One region of the Paenibacillus sp. DS2015 genome, then DNA from elsewhere that is predicted to be linked to it. Evidence: riboswitches for the same ligand, from Rfam matches in the RefSeq annotation. Region 1 holds a riboswitch; the other holds the start of a gene.

What was found. A riboswitch is a leader RNA that binds a small molecule or an ion and turns the genes downstream of it on or off. The one in region 1 is predicted to bind cyclic di-GMP.
Region 2: another riboswitch for cyclic di-GMP. It lies ahead of J2T13_RS19585 (methyl-accepting chemotaxis protein); the one in region 1 lies ahead of J2T13_RS13590 (transglutaminase-like domain-containing protein).

Annotation. Positions count from the first base shown of each region.
Region 1 is NZ_JBNPWS010000014.1:32,288-40,170, forward strand. It holds gene J2T13_RS13570 (DMT family transporter) at 1-262, shown strand, start outside; gene J2T13_RS13575 (Crp/Fnr family transcriptional regulator) at 318-1,016, shown strand; gene J2T13_RS13580 (DMT family transporter) at 1,067-1,531, shown strand; gene J2T13_RS13585 (FAD-dependent oxidoreductase) at 1,742-3,187, opposite strand; cyclic di-GMP riboswitch class I at 3,475-3,555, shown strand; cyclic di-GMP riboswitch class I at 3,594-3,676, shown strand; gene J2T13_RS13590 (transglutaminase-like domain-containing protein) at 3,690-4,493, shown strand; gene J2T13_RS13595 (response regulator) at 4,614-5,750, shown strand; gene J2T13_RS13600 (collagen binding domain-containing protein) at 5,962-7,883, shown strand, end outside.
Region 2 is NZ_JBNPWS010000027.1:8,323-16,205, forward strand. It holds gene J2T13_RS19580 (amino acid adenylation domain-containing protein) at 1-1,433, opposite strand, end outside; gene J2T13_RS19585 (methyl-accepting chemotaxis protein) at 1,561-3,324, opposite strand; cyclic di-GMP riboswitch class I at 3,501-3,585, opposite strand; gene J2T13_RS19590 (hypothetical protein) at 3,779-3,916, opposite strand; gene cysK (cysteine synthase A) at 4,123-5,037, opposite strand; gene J2T13_RS19600 (hypothetical protein) at 5,136-6,155, opposite strand; gene J2T13_RS19605 (hypothetical protein) at 6,248-7,081, opposite strand; gene J2T13_RS19610 (transcriptional regulator) at 7,544-7,883, shown strand, end outside.

The sequences.
Region 1 (7,883 bases):
GAAATGGCAAGGATTTAAGCAAGTGAAACCGCTATATTTGACGGGTGGTGCCTTAGCCGCGGTTATTATTTTCAGTAATGTCTCGGCTATCCAGCATATTGGGGTTACGCTTAGTGTATCTGCACTAATGATTGCCCAGCTAAGTCTGACTTTTATAATAGATATTAATGGATGGTTCGGTGTGGTGAAGCAGAAGATGAGGATACCGCAGTTCATTGGGATCGGGTTGATGATAGCGGGTGTAGTGATCCTAGGCTTGTGATAGTATGTATATGCTATAAAGATGATAGCTTAATGACTAGAGGTGTAACTGAGTAATGAAAGAAATTAAAGATCGTGAGCAACTAGCATTTTATTTACATGCTCATCAACTAGAATCCGTATTTAATGAGCAATTAATACCGCATTTGTCGCTATACAGCTTTGAGCAAGGGGAACTCATCTGTTCCCAAGGAGATCCTGCACTGGTTCTATACGTTCTTGTTAAAGGGAAGGTTAAAATCTATACCACTTCGGTGGAAGGCAAAACACTTATTCTCTCTTTTAAAACACCACTTGAGGCCATTGGCGATATTGAATACGTACAGGGTATTAACATTGTCAATACGGTTGAGGCAGTATCGTCTGTCTGTATGATCGGTGTTCATCATCGCTGGTTAAAAAAATACGGAAGTGATTATTCACCGTTGCTGCAATTCTTACTGAATATCATTACACGAAAGTTTCGCATTAAAAACAATTCTTTGAGCTTCAATTTGATGCATCCAGTGGAAGTACGATTAGCAAGCTATTTATTATCTGTTTCCTTTGATGAATCCGATGCTTTATTTAAAGGTCAACAAAGTGCAGTTAGTATAAGGGATGCAGCAAACTTCATTGGAACTAGCTATAGACATCTGAATCGCGTGATTGGGCAGTTCTGTACAGAGGGTCTGATAGAGCGGAACAAAGGGTTCATTCTTGTGAAAGATAGGGAAAGATTAAGTGCGCTTTCAGGTCATAATATCTACGAATAAGTTCAATTAGTGTACCAGGATAAACATCAGCAAATGGGAGAGTAAAGGTTATGATTCTAGGAATAGTATTGGCGATTGTAGCAGGTTCGCTAGTCAGTCTTCAAAATATTTTTAACAGTAAGGTGAATGAACAAGCGGGATCTTGGGCGACGACTACATTAGTATTAGGTATGGGATTCCTAGCTTCACTGGTGATGGGACTAATCTTTGAAGGAAAGGAACTATTTACCCTCCACGATATGCAACTTTGGTACTGGTTCAGTGGAATAATCGGAGTAGGCGTGGTCATCTGTATGGTACAGGGGATAAAACGGCTTGGTCCTACATATGCCATTTCTATCGTTATGACAGCGCAGCTCGGGTGTGCTTTATTGTGGGACTCTATGGGCTGGTTAGGTCTGAAACAGGTTCCTTTTACCTTCAAGCAGTTGATAGGTGTACTGGTTATCATCGGTGGCATTTGTATATTTAAATTAGGTGGTGAACGGAGATTGAAGCACATTATAAAAGAATAAATCAAGGGCTCTGGAAGTCTTTTGAAGCCATAGACTTGAAGAGCTACATCGTATTTTAATGTAGATAGAGAAGAGGCTTTACATTCTAGCAGGGACGATAGCGGCGACTCCGTTAATACTGACATTAAAAGCAGGGACAGATTTATAAATATCTGTCCCTGCTTAAAAATTAACGCTGCTCATGGTGAGGAGAATTGAAGTTGTTCATTTTTATTGTCGCACTTTAATTTTATAATCTTTCTCCAGATATTTATGGATTCTTTGGAAGTCGGATGCGGTTAACTCAGTAAGCTTCATGTTTTTCTCACGTCCAAGAATAATACCGATGGTCTGCGCTGCTAGGGCGGTGGTTGGCATAATACGTGCGCTGCCGTAAGCTTTGATATTGGCTCCTACATTTTTCCCCACAACGAGGACATTATCATAAGACTTTAGCTGAAATGAACGCAGAGGCAGACCGTAACGATCAGGTTTACCAAAACCGATCCCTGTCGGAATGGTTTTAGTGCCCTGTAGATCTATTGAATAACCCCCAATGCTGACATTATCCCAGAACATTCTGTTATTCATTAAATCCGGATAATCGAGCACATATTTGGTCTCGTACCGATTGTAGTCCCGGATATATAAATATTCGGGGAAGCCGTTCAGCTCTGCCTTCGCAAAGCCCGGTATATTATTGCGTAAAAAGCTCAATATGTATGGCGCTTCGGCACGACCTTTCGTAATCGCTGATTGTACCGATTTTGGATCAGAGGGATTGACATCATAAATCAGCAAAGCGTTGATGATAACCTCCCCGTTCTTCTGATCAGTTACATTTAACCCACGCAACTTGAGTGGACTATTATGGGGTTTATATTTTCCGGTAATATTGCTGAATCCGGTGGCAAAGTGCCAATCTACATAGGTGTTAGGACCATATTTTTTCCGCACGTTCGTCAATGGATAATCCTCGAGGATCGTTTGATGGAGTTTGCCCCAATTGACATTTTTGAATTTCAGCATATAAGTAGCAGCCATATAATCCGGCTGTTTTCCGTTATAGAGAGTCTCCATTCCGGGAATACGTTTGTCGATAAGTCTACTGCTAAGGGCATTGAAATCGGTATTTTCAACCCAGTATTTAGACTGAATCGTATATTGGGTACCGTCCTTTCCATGATAAGTGAGAGACTGTAGGGACTTGTCCTTGTTTGAGGAAACACTGTTAATTGAATCGATAACAATACCACTTTTGAGGGGGATACCCTTAATAATCTTGTTATAATAGCTCTCAAAATCGAGAGATTTTCGGATTGTGCCTGCATTATACCTGTCAAAGAGGTTTTTTATCTCACCTTGAACCAGGCTTTTTCCATTATTATCGTTAACATCATCAAGAGAATACATCTGTCCCTGAATTAACTCCCCACCTGGCTTGCTACGAGGATCGAGAATAAGCACCTTTAGCCCTAGGTTCCGGGCTTCACGGGCAAGCAATACACCTTGAATTTCACTTCCGATCACAACAACATCATAGTGACTTGGTGTAACTACGGAAGGAGATTTGGATTGTGCCGTTACGACAAAAGGATTAGATAAGAGAAACTGAAAGGTGAGTACGGTAAGTAGCAGTCTTTTAAGACCATAGGATACATTCTTCTTAGTTAACATTTCTTCTTATTTCACCTCTTGATATTATTAGAATTTAAAGTGTATTTTAGGCAAATAGTACTTAATTTCCTTGAATGATATTCTACTACAAATAGGTTCTTTTTGCCTACAATGATTAGTTAGCTATCCTCAGTTAAGAAATCGCCGATAAAACCATACACACGAGTAGAGAAACTGTTTCGAGGTTCAATCATATACGGTTGGATTGTCTAGGAATCCACGTCGTTTTGTCGAATTATCACTTTGTAATAACGGAAGATTATGATACTATGGGACTAATAAAGCTATTCAGATCACGGCAAACCTTTCGAAAGATCGGGACGCAAAGCTATAGGGCCTTCCTAGTTGGATGGTAGCCAGTTACCGAACGGACAGTTTTTTTGTTGCGTTCAGTTAATAGAACTTTAGACGATAATGGCAAACCTATCGAAAGGTAGGGACGCAAAGCTATAGGGCCTTCTAAATTAAGATGGCAGCCTGGCCACCGAAGGGGGTTGTATGGATGAGAAAGTTAATGTTACTTCTGGTTGCACTTGTTGTCTTATGTCCATTGTTTAGTGGAACAACAATCTATGCTGCTGAAGGTACTTGGTTAAATGAAGCTAGTGTAAGCAAGGGAATTATTAGTGTGCAGTATGATGTGAAGGCAGATGTTAAGACAAAGCTCTTAATTATTAAAGGTCAAGAGCAATATTCTTATAATTTAGCTACCGGCGAGCAAGTAGAGGCATTTCCTCTTCAATTAGGAAACGGTGATTATACAATTAGCGTATTGGAACAAACAGGTGGGAATAAATATCAAGTTGTGTATAAGGATACAATCAAGCTTGATTTGAGCGATAGCTCCATAGTGTATTTGAATTCAATTCAGAATGTCAATTGGAATGATACAAGCCTAGCTGTTCAAAAGGCCAAAGAGTTAACAAAGAATTCAGCATCGGATACGGAAAAAGTAAAAGTTATTTATAATTATGTGATTAACAATATTAAATATGATAACAAACTGGCATCAAGCGCTCCGGCAGATTATCTTCCTCAAATCGATCGTACATTATCGTCAAAAAAAGATATTTGTTATGGGTATTCTGCTTTGTTTGCAGCGATGCTGCGGAGTGTTGACGTTCCTACGAAGATGGTCATGGGTACGACCAAATATGTGGATTCCTATCATGCTTGGAATGAAGTCTATTTAAATCATAAATGGGTAACCGTGGATACAACGGTTGATGCAGGTTGGAAGGGTACTACTACAGTTTTCACGATGATAAAAGATGCATCTAAATACTCAGTATCCAAACAATATTAAATAAAAACTTTGCTAAAGAAGCCATGAACATTACGTTCATGTGCTTTTTCATTTTACGAATTATGTTATTCTTATCACAAGAAATGATAATAATAAATTCCCATGATTAAGGAGTATTATATGAAGGTGATTCTTGTAGATGATGAGCAACTCGCTATCGATTACCTGGAACGTCAACTTATGAAGCTTACAGATATAGAAGTGATCGGCAAATTTATAGATCCGATTATTGGAAGAGAGGAGATTCTCCTTAAGGAAGTAGACTTGGTTTTTTTAGATATAAGCTTACCTGAAATAAGTGGAATTGAGCTAGCAGAACAGCTCCTCGAGCAGAAGCCAGATTTAAATATTGTATTTGTAACGGCGTATAATGAATATGCAGTTAAAGCTTTTGAACTAAATGCTGTAGATTATATAGTGAAACCAGTTGGAGCGGATCGCTTAACTAAAACCATAGATCGGATTAGTGAACGCGTAGAATCTAAGCAAGTTGAGACTGAAATTGAGACGCTTACGTTGCGGATGAATATATTTAGACAAGTGACCGTAGAAGTCTCGAATCGACACTTTTCTGTGATTCAATGGCGTACGGCGAAAGCGCAGGAGTTGTTTCTATATTTACTTCAGCATCGTGGTCAACTCGTTCGTAAATCGGTGTTGATTGATATGCTATGGCCGGAGCATGAACCGGATAAAGTATATTCGCAATTATATACTGCCATTTATCATATTCGTAAAACACTGACATCATATGGTGGACATTTTCAAATTGTTAATTCAATGGAGAATTATGTTCTGACTATTGAAGATGTTCAGTTAGACGTAGAAGAGTGGGAGACTAAATTAGCTTCATCCCCACCTCTATCAGCAGATACTATAGACGACTACATAGAAATCATGAAACTATATACCGGTAATTACCTGCAGGAATATGATTATTGGTGGGCGGAAAGTGAACGTCAACGGCTAAAGGAATTGTGGCTTAGCATTTCTTATGGGATCGCAGATTGGTATGAGGAACAGGGTCAGATGGAGGAGTCTATATTTTGGTATATTGAAATATGTGTTCAGCATGTGCAAGAGGAAAAGGCCCATTTTGCTCTAATGAAAATATATGCACGCATGGACAATTATATATTGGTTAATCGACAGTATAGCTCTTTGATTGCGACTTTGTTGGATGAATTTAATGAACCACCCAGCGCGTATATTACAGAGTGGTATGAGCAATGGTTGGTACGTCAAGGTAGTAATTGAATAACTGAACTAAATAGAACTAACTGCAACTCGACAAGATGCACCCTCTAAGTGGGAAGTCTCTCGGGTTCTTTGCGTTTGTTCAGAAATTGTATAGATGTTCACTGTATACTTCAATAAGTGATAACTTTCAACACTTTAGGCCCTTTTTTTTGTTAAGTATCAGTAGAAGAATAAAACTTTATTAAAGAATAGGAGACTCAGTCGGAAAATGAGAAAAAAAATTAGCGTAACCATCATCACTATGATACTCATGCTGCATAGTATCCTTGGTGTGGGAATTAATCAAGTCAGTGCAGAGGATGTTACACTGGGAAGTAATACCCTAAATAGGGCGTCATTAGCTGCGGCGCAACCGAGTATATTAACTAAGGTGACTCTTACGGATAATGCGGGTACCGTTATTGATGCGGTCTATAATCCTGATCAGTCAGATCGAACAAAGTTAGGTTCTGCGGTTCGCATAGAATATGAGTGGAAACTTGATAATAATCACTCATTTAAGGATGGCTCCACATTTGAGTTTGATATCCCACAAGAGTTCAAAATTTACAATGACTTTGGGGGTCCACTCACAGTAGATGGTGAGAAGGTAGGGGATTTTACAGTAAATACTTCTGGACATGTAACGATGCTTTTCAATGAGTTTATAGAAAATCACTCTAATGTCACTGGAACACTTGAAGTACATACGGAACTAAATAAAGATACTATCAAGGGTGACGCGAATGTATTGATTCCTTTCCAGGTTCAGGGTGGAACCCAAGTGGTAGAAGTTAACATTAAACCGGATAAGGGCCAACTGCTGTCTAAGGATGGAGTTGCTGACAAGGCCAAAAAGATAGATTGGACGATTGATGTGAATACATCACTCGACAAGGTGGAGAATGCTGTAATCACGGATGATACTCCACAGGGATTGCTACTGGACCCAAGTACTTTCAGTATCATTTCGCTCATAGTTAATGTAGACGGTTCAACGGTGCTTGGAGGTCCAATAGATCCCAGTAAGTACAGCTATGAGACTGAACCTGATGGTTCATCATATAAGCTTACTTTCAAGGACCTGAGTATAAACTCAGCATACCGCCTGCAATATTCAACAATGGTTACGGGGGAAGTTGAGACAAGCTTCACTAATATTGCGAACTTAACAGGTAGTAAGTCGGCTACAGCTCAGGCAAAAGAGGACATTATACGTGAGAAGCTACTGACTAAGACTTCCGGTGTATATGACAAAGTGAATCAAATTGTATCTTGGGAAGTGAAGTACAATTTTGGTGAAAAACAGATTTTATCAGCGGATACGTGGATTGAAGATCGCTTTGATAGCAGGATGAAGTTGGTTTCTAATTCGCTTGAAGTGTTTGATGATAAGGGAGTTCTATTGAATGGAAGTGAATATACATTCACTCCACTTGCAAGTGAAGTGAATGGTAAGCTTGGCTTTGATTTGAATTTTGAAAGTGACATAGATACTGCATACACGATTAAATATCAAACCCAATATATAGAACGTGTATATGCGGATACAAATGTAAACAACACGGTCACGGCAAAAAGCGGTGAGAGTGCTACTGTTGCACATAAGTTTGTAAGTGTAATTGGTAGTAAATCAAATGGTAGTACGAATTACAGTGCGAAGACGACCCAATGGAATATCGTTTTTAACAGTGATAAAAAGCCTATGAGCAACGCGGTCGTCAAGGATACATTTACGAATGGGGGGCTAGAGTTCCTACCCAATACACTGAAGATAACGGATTCAAGTGGAAGTTCGGTTACTGCTGCTACCTATACTGTGATCAATGACGATCCACGATTGGGTTTTGAGATTCAGTTCAACGGTACGATCAATGACAAGTACAGCATCAGCTATGAAACCAAATATAATGATGATTGGTTCTTTGCTGGGAAGTCTAGTTACATTAACGCGGCGGGGATCAACTGGGATGAGAACAGTCAGCCAGATTCCGTAAAAATGACTGCGACATTTACTCCTAATGCCTATACGAAAAATAATGGAACAAAAGTAGGCCGATATGATGCAAGCAATAAAGAAATTACTTGGGACATTAAGGCCAACTATAACAGGAAGACGATTCTAGATGCCATAATTACTGATCAATTGCA
Region 2 (7,883 bases), on a different contig from region 1:
AGAATACCAATACGCGTTGCCTTGACCTCTTCAATAGCTGCTGTAAATGATTCAATCGAGAAACGCTGTTCATTGGAAAGTAAATGTAGCCTAGCACCACTACTTATCGAACTAAATATGTCATATACCGATGCATCGAAGCTAAAGGTAGAATACTGCATGATCACATCTTCTTCGTTCAACTCCAGGTGATTCATCGTTGCAGTGGCAAGGTTAATAACACCTGCATGCGCGATCATAACCCCTTTAGGCTTACCTGTAGAGCCCGAAGTGTAGATCACATAAGCCAGATCGTCTCCATCTATCTGTACATCGATAGGATCCTGAGGATACAAATGAAGTTGAGTATCTATGCAGAAGACCGCATCGTCTGCACCATGTTGATCCAATAACACGTCTAACCTGGCTGTATAGTGATCTTTTGTAATGATAAATTTAGATTGTGTATCCTTTATAATGTAGGCATTCCGATCGTCTGGGTGCTCTGGATCAAGAGGGACATATGCTCCACCAGCTTTCAGAACACCAAGCATCCCTATAATGGCTTCGATACTTCTCTCCATGAATATGGAGACAAATCCACCTTTAACAAGCCCTTTAGCTAACAACATATGAGCTACTTGATTGGACAATTGATCCAACTGGCTATAAGTTAAGCGCGTAATTCCAGAAGAAAGAGCTATTCTATTGGGAAAACGACTTAACACCGATTGAAGCATCGCGGGAACGCTCATCGCAAGCGGAAGCTCCATTGCTGTATCGTTAAGTACATCATAGGCTTCCACGTCTTCTTCAGTCAGCATTGGTATACTTCCAATAGAAATATCCTCCGTCACCATTGCAGCCTTTACAATGTACTGGAAGTGACGCGCAAATTTACGAATAGTGCTCTCTTTGAACAGATTTTTGTGATAAGCAATGTGGATCACCCATTGGCCTTCTTCTTCCTGTACAGACCAGTTTAGTGAACTATCCTCAAGCATACTATCCACACCATAGATCGTCTTCACAATGGCAGATTGCCCAACCATTTCTTCAATTACCGAGACGGGTAAGCTGGCCGCATAGGTATGTTCCAATTTATCTGAAATCTGTGTAAACAATTCTTGAAATGAAATATTCCCTTCACAAAACGTCCGGAACGGTAATACATTTCCTCTGCTATCTTTTACGCCTATTACCAGATCTTTCTCACCTGTCATTCTATACAGAAACGCTATATAGCAACTAAGCATCCAACCATGCATATCACTTCGATCTTTAAACTTGTTGATCTTCTCTGCATCTACATTCAATAAAAAGGTTGTTTGCTGCACCTCTCTAACCGTGGGGTGTTTAGGGAAATCCGTATATATATCGAATGTGGATAGAGGAGCCTTAAGCTCCTCCAACCAATATGTCTTGATATGCTCTGCCATCAACAAAGTATTCACAGTATCCGCTCCTTACCTATATCTCTATCTTTTCTATCTATCTTTTCTATCTCTCTATCTAGAATTGCAGTGAATAAGAAACTCATGCTATTATTTGTGACTGTCATTCGCAGACGACACGTCATTACTAAATCTTCAATCCGTCGACTAGGACTTCTAGTTCATCAGAAATATGATTCAAATGCTCCGCTGATTTGACAAGTTTATCAGAGGAAGAGCGTTGTTCCTGAGCTCTTTCCATAATCTGATCTGCGACTACTGCATTCTTCTCTGCCAATACAGCAAGTTGCTTGATCGAGGATGTGACCTGTTCTGTCTCTGCCACCATTTCCTCCGTTGCAGCAGAAACCTCTTGAATCTGACTTGTAACGGACTCCGTAGCGACTAATATTCCCTCAAACAACATACCCGTTTCTTTCACAATCTCAATACCTACTTCTACGTTCTGTTCGCCCTCGTTAATCGCCGATACAGCTATTAATGTTTCTTGTTGAATATGATGGACTAGCTCTGTAATTTTCTCAGCTGATTTCCCCGACTGTTCAGATAACTTCTTCACCTCGTTAGCAACAACTGCGAATCCCCGTCCCTCTTCTCCTGCTCTAGCCGCTTCAATGCTGGCATTTAAAGACAGAAGGTTGGTTTGTGAGGCAATCTCTGTGATGACTTGTACGATCTCACCAATTTCTCCAGAACGCTTCTGAAGCTGTTCAATTGAAATCACCGAATTTAAGACAGATTTCTGAATCGAGTCCATCTGGCTCATCACTCTACCTACATTGTCACTACCTTGCTGAGACTGTTCTCTCATTTGCATAGACGTATCCGTTAACATCGTGTTGCTTGCAGCAATCGTACCTACTCCTGAGGAAATTTCCTCAAGTGACGTCACACTCTCCGATATAGACTTACTTTGCTGAGATACCCGTTCCGATATCTCCTCAATATTCGTCGTAATTGCCATGGAGTTCGCATGACTATCCTCCACAGTAGAGAACAACATTTTGGATTCCTCAGCTGATTCTGTAGATACCGTTTTGATTGTCGTTACTAAGCTATTTATATTATTTACGGTCATATTAAACTTCTCGGCTACCTTACCAAGTTCATCTTTACCCGTTGCTAATTGAACACTAAAGTCTCCCTGACTTAGCTTATCCAAGGCGCCCATCAAATCTTTCACCGGAGCAAAGGTTCGCTTCAAAGTGAAATATTGCATCGTTATTATAACGATCAATGTCGCTAGTAAAACTAGTGTCGTATATTTAACTAATTCTTGCTTACCTTCTGCAATTAAGCTTGCATCGATATCCATGGCCATATATGCGAATACAGTTCCTGTACTATCTTGAAGGGGGGAAAGTACCGTTACCCAATTCCCATAATCATCGTTATACGGTTTAGTGAAGGTCATCTGCTTCGTCTTCATCATGTCCTTAAGAGCATTTACGATAAGGGTAGGCTGATCATACATGTCTCCTAAATGCATACCCTCCGCTTCAAAGATATCTAATATGGCTGTTGGAAAAGCAATATTAGACGTTTTATAGCCGTCCTCAAGTTCAGAACCATAGATATATCCTTGTGCAACGTTAGGGTGTACAATGGACAATTCATCAAATATCCCCATTAATTTCTTCTGAATGGGTGAATTACGGTCAGTGTTCGCCTTTGCCTCTGCTGCCTCTTCGGGTGTTACTTTGTTGATCCAAGCAGTCATAATTTTTTCTGAATCTGAATTTAATTGATTTGTCAGAACCCGTCCCTGAATATAATTACTGGATGCAATTAATATACTGCCTGTCAAGATGATGAATAGACTCGTCAAAAGCATATTTTTAGTAACAATACTTCTTTTGGTGAAAAATCCAAATAATTGTGGCAACTTCATTTCCTATCTCCTCTTGTTATGTAATTTACTTTGGTTTAGGTAATTCGGCTGACTATATAGACAAATCTACGTAATACTAAAATACCCCCTTTACTGATCGTTCCATAAATATTCTGCTAAAAATCCAAAAAAAAAGATGCCTATATCGCAAAAACTGCCATAGGCACCACCAAATCAAGTGCAACTGGCTGACATTTCCTCGAGGAAGTAGTCCCTATAGCTTTGCGTCACTACTTTTCAGTAGTTTTGCCGATATGCTTTTCCAAGAACTAGAAACAGAATAGTTCCATATTACTACCGTTTTGGATATTTTTCTACACACTTTCATTATTTTCTGAAAATATTGTAAAATCTTTCCGTTACAATCATACTTCTTGAAAAAAAGCAGAAAAAAAGTAGGACCATGGGTATCCTGCTCCTAACGCCAACTCAAGGATTAGATCTCTTCACCCAACTACACAAGAACCATAGTACCTATATATTTACGAGCCTCCGCTGTTAACAACAGTACGATACATGGTCCTTCACCTGCACCCATAAATGTCACTTTAGCCCCCTCATCGGACCGTGCCACAGAATATCTTGATTTCATGGCTCACGAAGGGGCGGAGACCATACATATTTGCTAAGTCTGGAACAGTACCTTTTCATTATACAAAAGCGCTACTATAGACACTGCATACTGCATCATAAAAGGCATAATACAACACCAAAAAGGCACCCCGATGAGTGGATGCCTTTTTGGTGCCTTTCGCATGTTCTACCATGGAGCTATAGACTTATGAGCGATCTGTAGCCTTAGAATAAATCCATACTTAAGTAACGCTCACCTGTATCAGGAGCGATACATACTACTCTTTTACCTGCGCCTAATTTCTTAGCTACCTGAATCGCCGCATAGACAGATGCACCTGAGGACGGGCCTACCAGCACCCCTTCCAAACGCGCTAAATCCTTCATCATTCCAATCGCATGTTCATCCGAAATTTGAATAATTTCATCATATATATCTGTGTTTAGGATACTTGGCACAAAACCCGGGCTTGTTCCCACCAATTTATGTGGGCCCGGCACTCCTCCTGATAGAACTGGCGATCCTTGCGGTTCAACCACAGCAATGTGAATATTCGGTAAAGCCTTACGCAACGTCTCGCCTGTACCGGTAATTGTCCCCCCAGTACCTGCTGTAGCTACGAACGCATCAAGCCGGTGCTCCATCTGCTCCAGAATTTCCGGCGCTGTCGTCATCCGATGGATATCAGGATTAGCTGGATTCTCGAATTGTTGTGGGATGAAACTGCCCGGAATCCCTTCCTGTAGCTCCAGCGCCTTAGCAATAGAGCCTGGCATTCTTTCGCTACTTGGCGTCAAAACCACATCCGCACCGTAAGCTTTCAATATATTAATTCTTTCCTTGGACATGTTATCCGGCATGATCAGAATCGCCTTATACCCTTTGGCTGCTGCAATCATCGCAATCCCAATTCCTGTGTTGCCACTCGTAGGTTCAATAATCGTTCCTCCGGGGGTTAGGAGACCATTCTTCTCAGCCGTATCAATCAGATTAAACGCAGCTCGATCCTTCACACTTCCCGAGGGGTTAAACATTTCTAACTTCACATATACATCAGCGGCTCCATCCGGAACCGTACGATTCAATCTCACCAATGGCGTACGTCCAATAAGTTCTGTTATATTCTGAGCAATAAGCACTGTTCATCTCTCCTCAGCTGTCTGGCTTTCTTACAATAAATTTAATTATTAGGATAACATAAAGCCTAGCGATATACTAGGAATAATCCAGATCTCATTCAGCTTTCCAAATATACAACAAACGCCTCATCAAAGAACGCCCCAACAGATCGTTCGAGATTCAGATCATCAAAGTGGGTCCCTTTGCTTTGATACATTTTAAAACTAACGGGTTTAAGGTCCTTGTAATATCGCTCTCGCGCTGCAACATAATCGGATTCTTCGACTTCCTTTTTTAGATGACTAAAATACGTTTTCCCTTGATCCCCTTCATGATCAGCACGTGAATGAAAGATCTCCTTCACTTCGATAACACTTGAATTTAATAATACTTCATACTCAGCCTCTTCCTCTTGGCCATCCCATGAGTTCTGTTCCTTGGCTATATAAATATATTTATCGGTACGTGTATCTTTATATCGTTTTATTTCTGAAAATGCGTTAAGACCCATATTGCCCAACATATCGCCATTCAGCGCCTGATCGCCATTAAATTTCATGTTGACTAATCCATCCTTATACAGGATGAGGGCAAGGTCAGAATCCACCATTGAATAACTTATCTCATTAATCCCGCCAAGTAACTCAGGAACTCCATCAAAGTTCAAATCTATTAAGATGTAATCTCTATCCGGTCTGGAACTTAACGTATTTACCCAAATCAATCGCTTTGCGAATTCTTGTTTAGCCAATTGTACCGCCTTCATTTTAGCTAATTCTTGCCTTTTACTCACAGGTAATGTTTCATACTTAACAGAGGCATCGCCCCTCACAAACAAGTTATCGCTAATCTTATAGAACACAACACCCTTTTCCTTTTTCATTTGAAACACGCCGACCTCTTTACCCTTTTTCAACGCACTGCTTGTTTTTTTCATGTTAGAACCGCTAATAATGTATGTCGTAGTATTCTTCAGAATGGTTACTTTACCGATATGTCCTTCTTTTAACAGAATGCCTCCCCAAGGTATCGAAACACTTGAAGATGCGGAAGGCTGATTATATGCAAGTGCTTCATTGCTAAAGGGAACTACGAGCAGTAGCACAACTAACCAAGACAGCATTCTAATTTTTTTCATATATACGTCTCCTTCAACCTATCCATTCACATAAGAATGAGCAACCTTCATAGAGGTCGCTCATCTTCATCTATATGTGTTCTGTCCTAATATCATTTATTCTTATATGCCTTTATTTGTTTTTCCGTTAAACTTCCGCCCTTTCGGTTATACTCAAGGAGCCTCCATGACTTTTTACCACTAACGCTAACCTCTTTTAGAAAAGCATAACCTACCGTGGGTGGTCCATAGATCTCTGCACTTTCTAGGACAGCCTTCTTCACCGCTGAGGTCCATAACTCCATAGGCAAAAGGTATTTCCCTGCTGATTTCACATTCTCCGTGTAAGGAAATTGATAGTTGGTAAAGTTCACATAATATAATCCATTTCCTAAGGCATAAAGTTTGTTCACCTGAGATGAAATCGGTCCATCCACTGCATTCTTCCCATAGTCTCGCATGAAAAAGTAACCATCCTTATACCTAACCAATTCCTGCTTATATTCACCCGTCTTTATATAATCCTTAGCTGCAATCGTACGTCCAAATAACTTCTGAGTCAGTTTGTTCACTTGTTTCGCAGAGTATACGTTATAGGTATAGGATACATCTTCATCGCCTATCGCTTCAATTTCAACCATGAATTCCTTCGGAATAGCCCTCGACACTGGCGTTAAGTCTTCACTAGTAAATATTACATCATCAGAAAGGAATCCGTTACGTATGTATTCCATGATCTCAAAGTCCGACATCTTCTTAACTACAATCGGGTCATATTCAGCAGTGAAATAATACAAGAAGGAGATGAGTTTGCTCTTGTCCGCTGTATTCAGTTTTGGATAGGTGTTCTTGAAAGAGGAAGCACTTGTTGCTGCTGATACAACCGAATGTACAGTTCCACTAAAGCATAATGTTGCAATGAATAATAACGCCAGCACCTTTTTCATTGAAATCCTCCATTTTCTGTCTTCTGCTATTTTGCTAGGTACATATATAACTCCCGTAGTATAACAAATTACCCATCTACCTGATAGGATATGATTACCATATATAGGACGATAGCATTGCTTTTTCTTCTGAAAAAGTGAGGAATAAATATATTTAGATCAGCTTTATGAAGAGCTTCGGCCATATTTTGATAAGGTAGGTATGATGAAAACGCCGAGTTCATAATGTGGAATACCGAGTTAGGCAAACTTAACATGTCAAACAAATCAAATCCGCAATTCTTATCTTTGCAATTTAATTAATTGAGTCTGCTAATTTAGCAATGTACTTCATTAGAATATTCATTTTAGAAAATGGGGTTATATGTTATATTAGTTATTGACCAATGGAAGAATTGACCATAAAATTATTAATAATACATATTATATATTTATTAGAGCAGTGAAGGGAGGCTATAGTTAATGAAGATAACTAGCATACGCGGATATCTGGAGGACTTCCTTAAGAAAAAAGGCGCAACGATTAATCAGTTTTCAGAAATATCCGGAGTTAATTCGGGTACGATCAGTAATATTATCAATGGTAATCGTCCTATTGCCATGCAGCAACTAGACCGTATCACGGATGGCATGGGACTTGCTCAAGGTACTTTTTATGATTTATATGTGGAGGAGTGCTTCTTACAATCCTCCCCTAATTGGCGTCGTATTCGTCCGTTTATATATCGTTGTGTGGAGCTGGACAAGCTGGAGTGTATTCAACGCGTGGTTGGGATAATGATGGATAATCTATCCTATACTA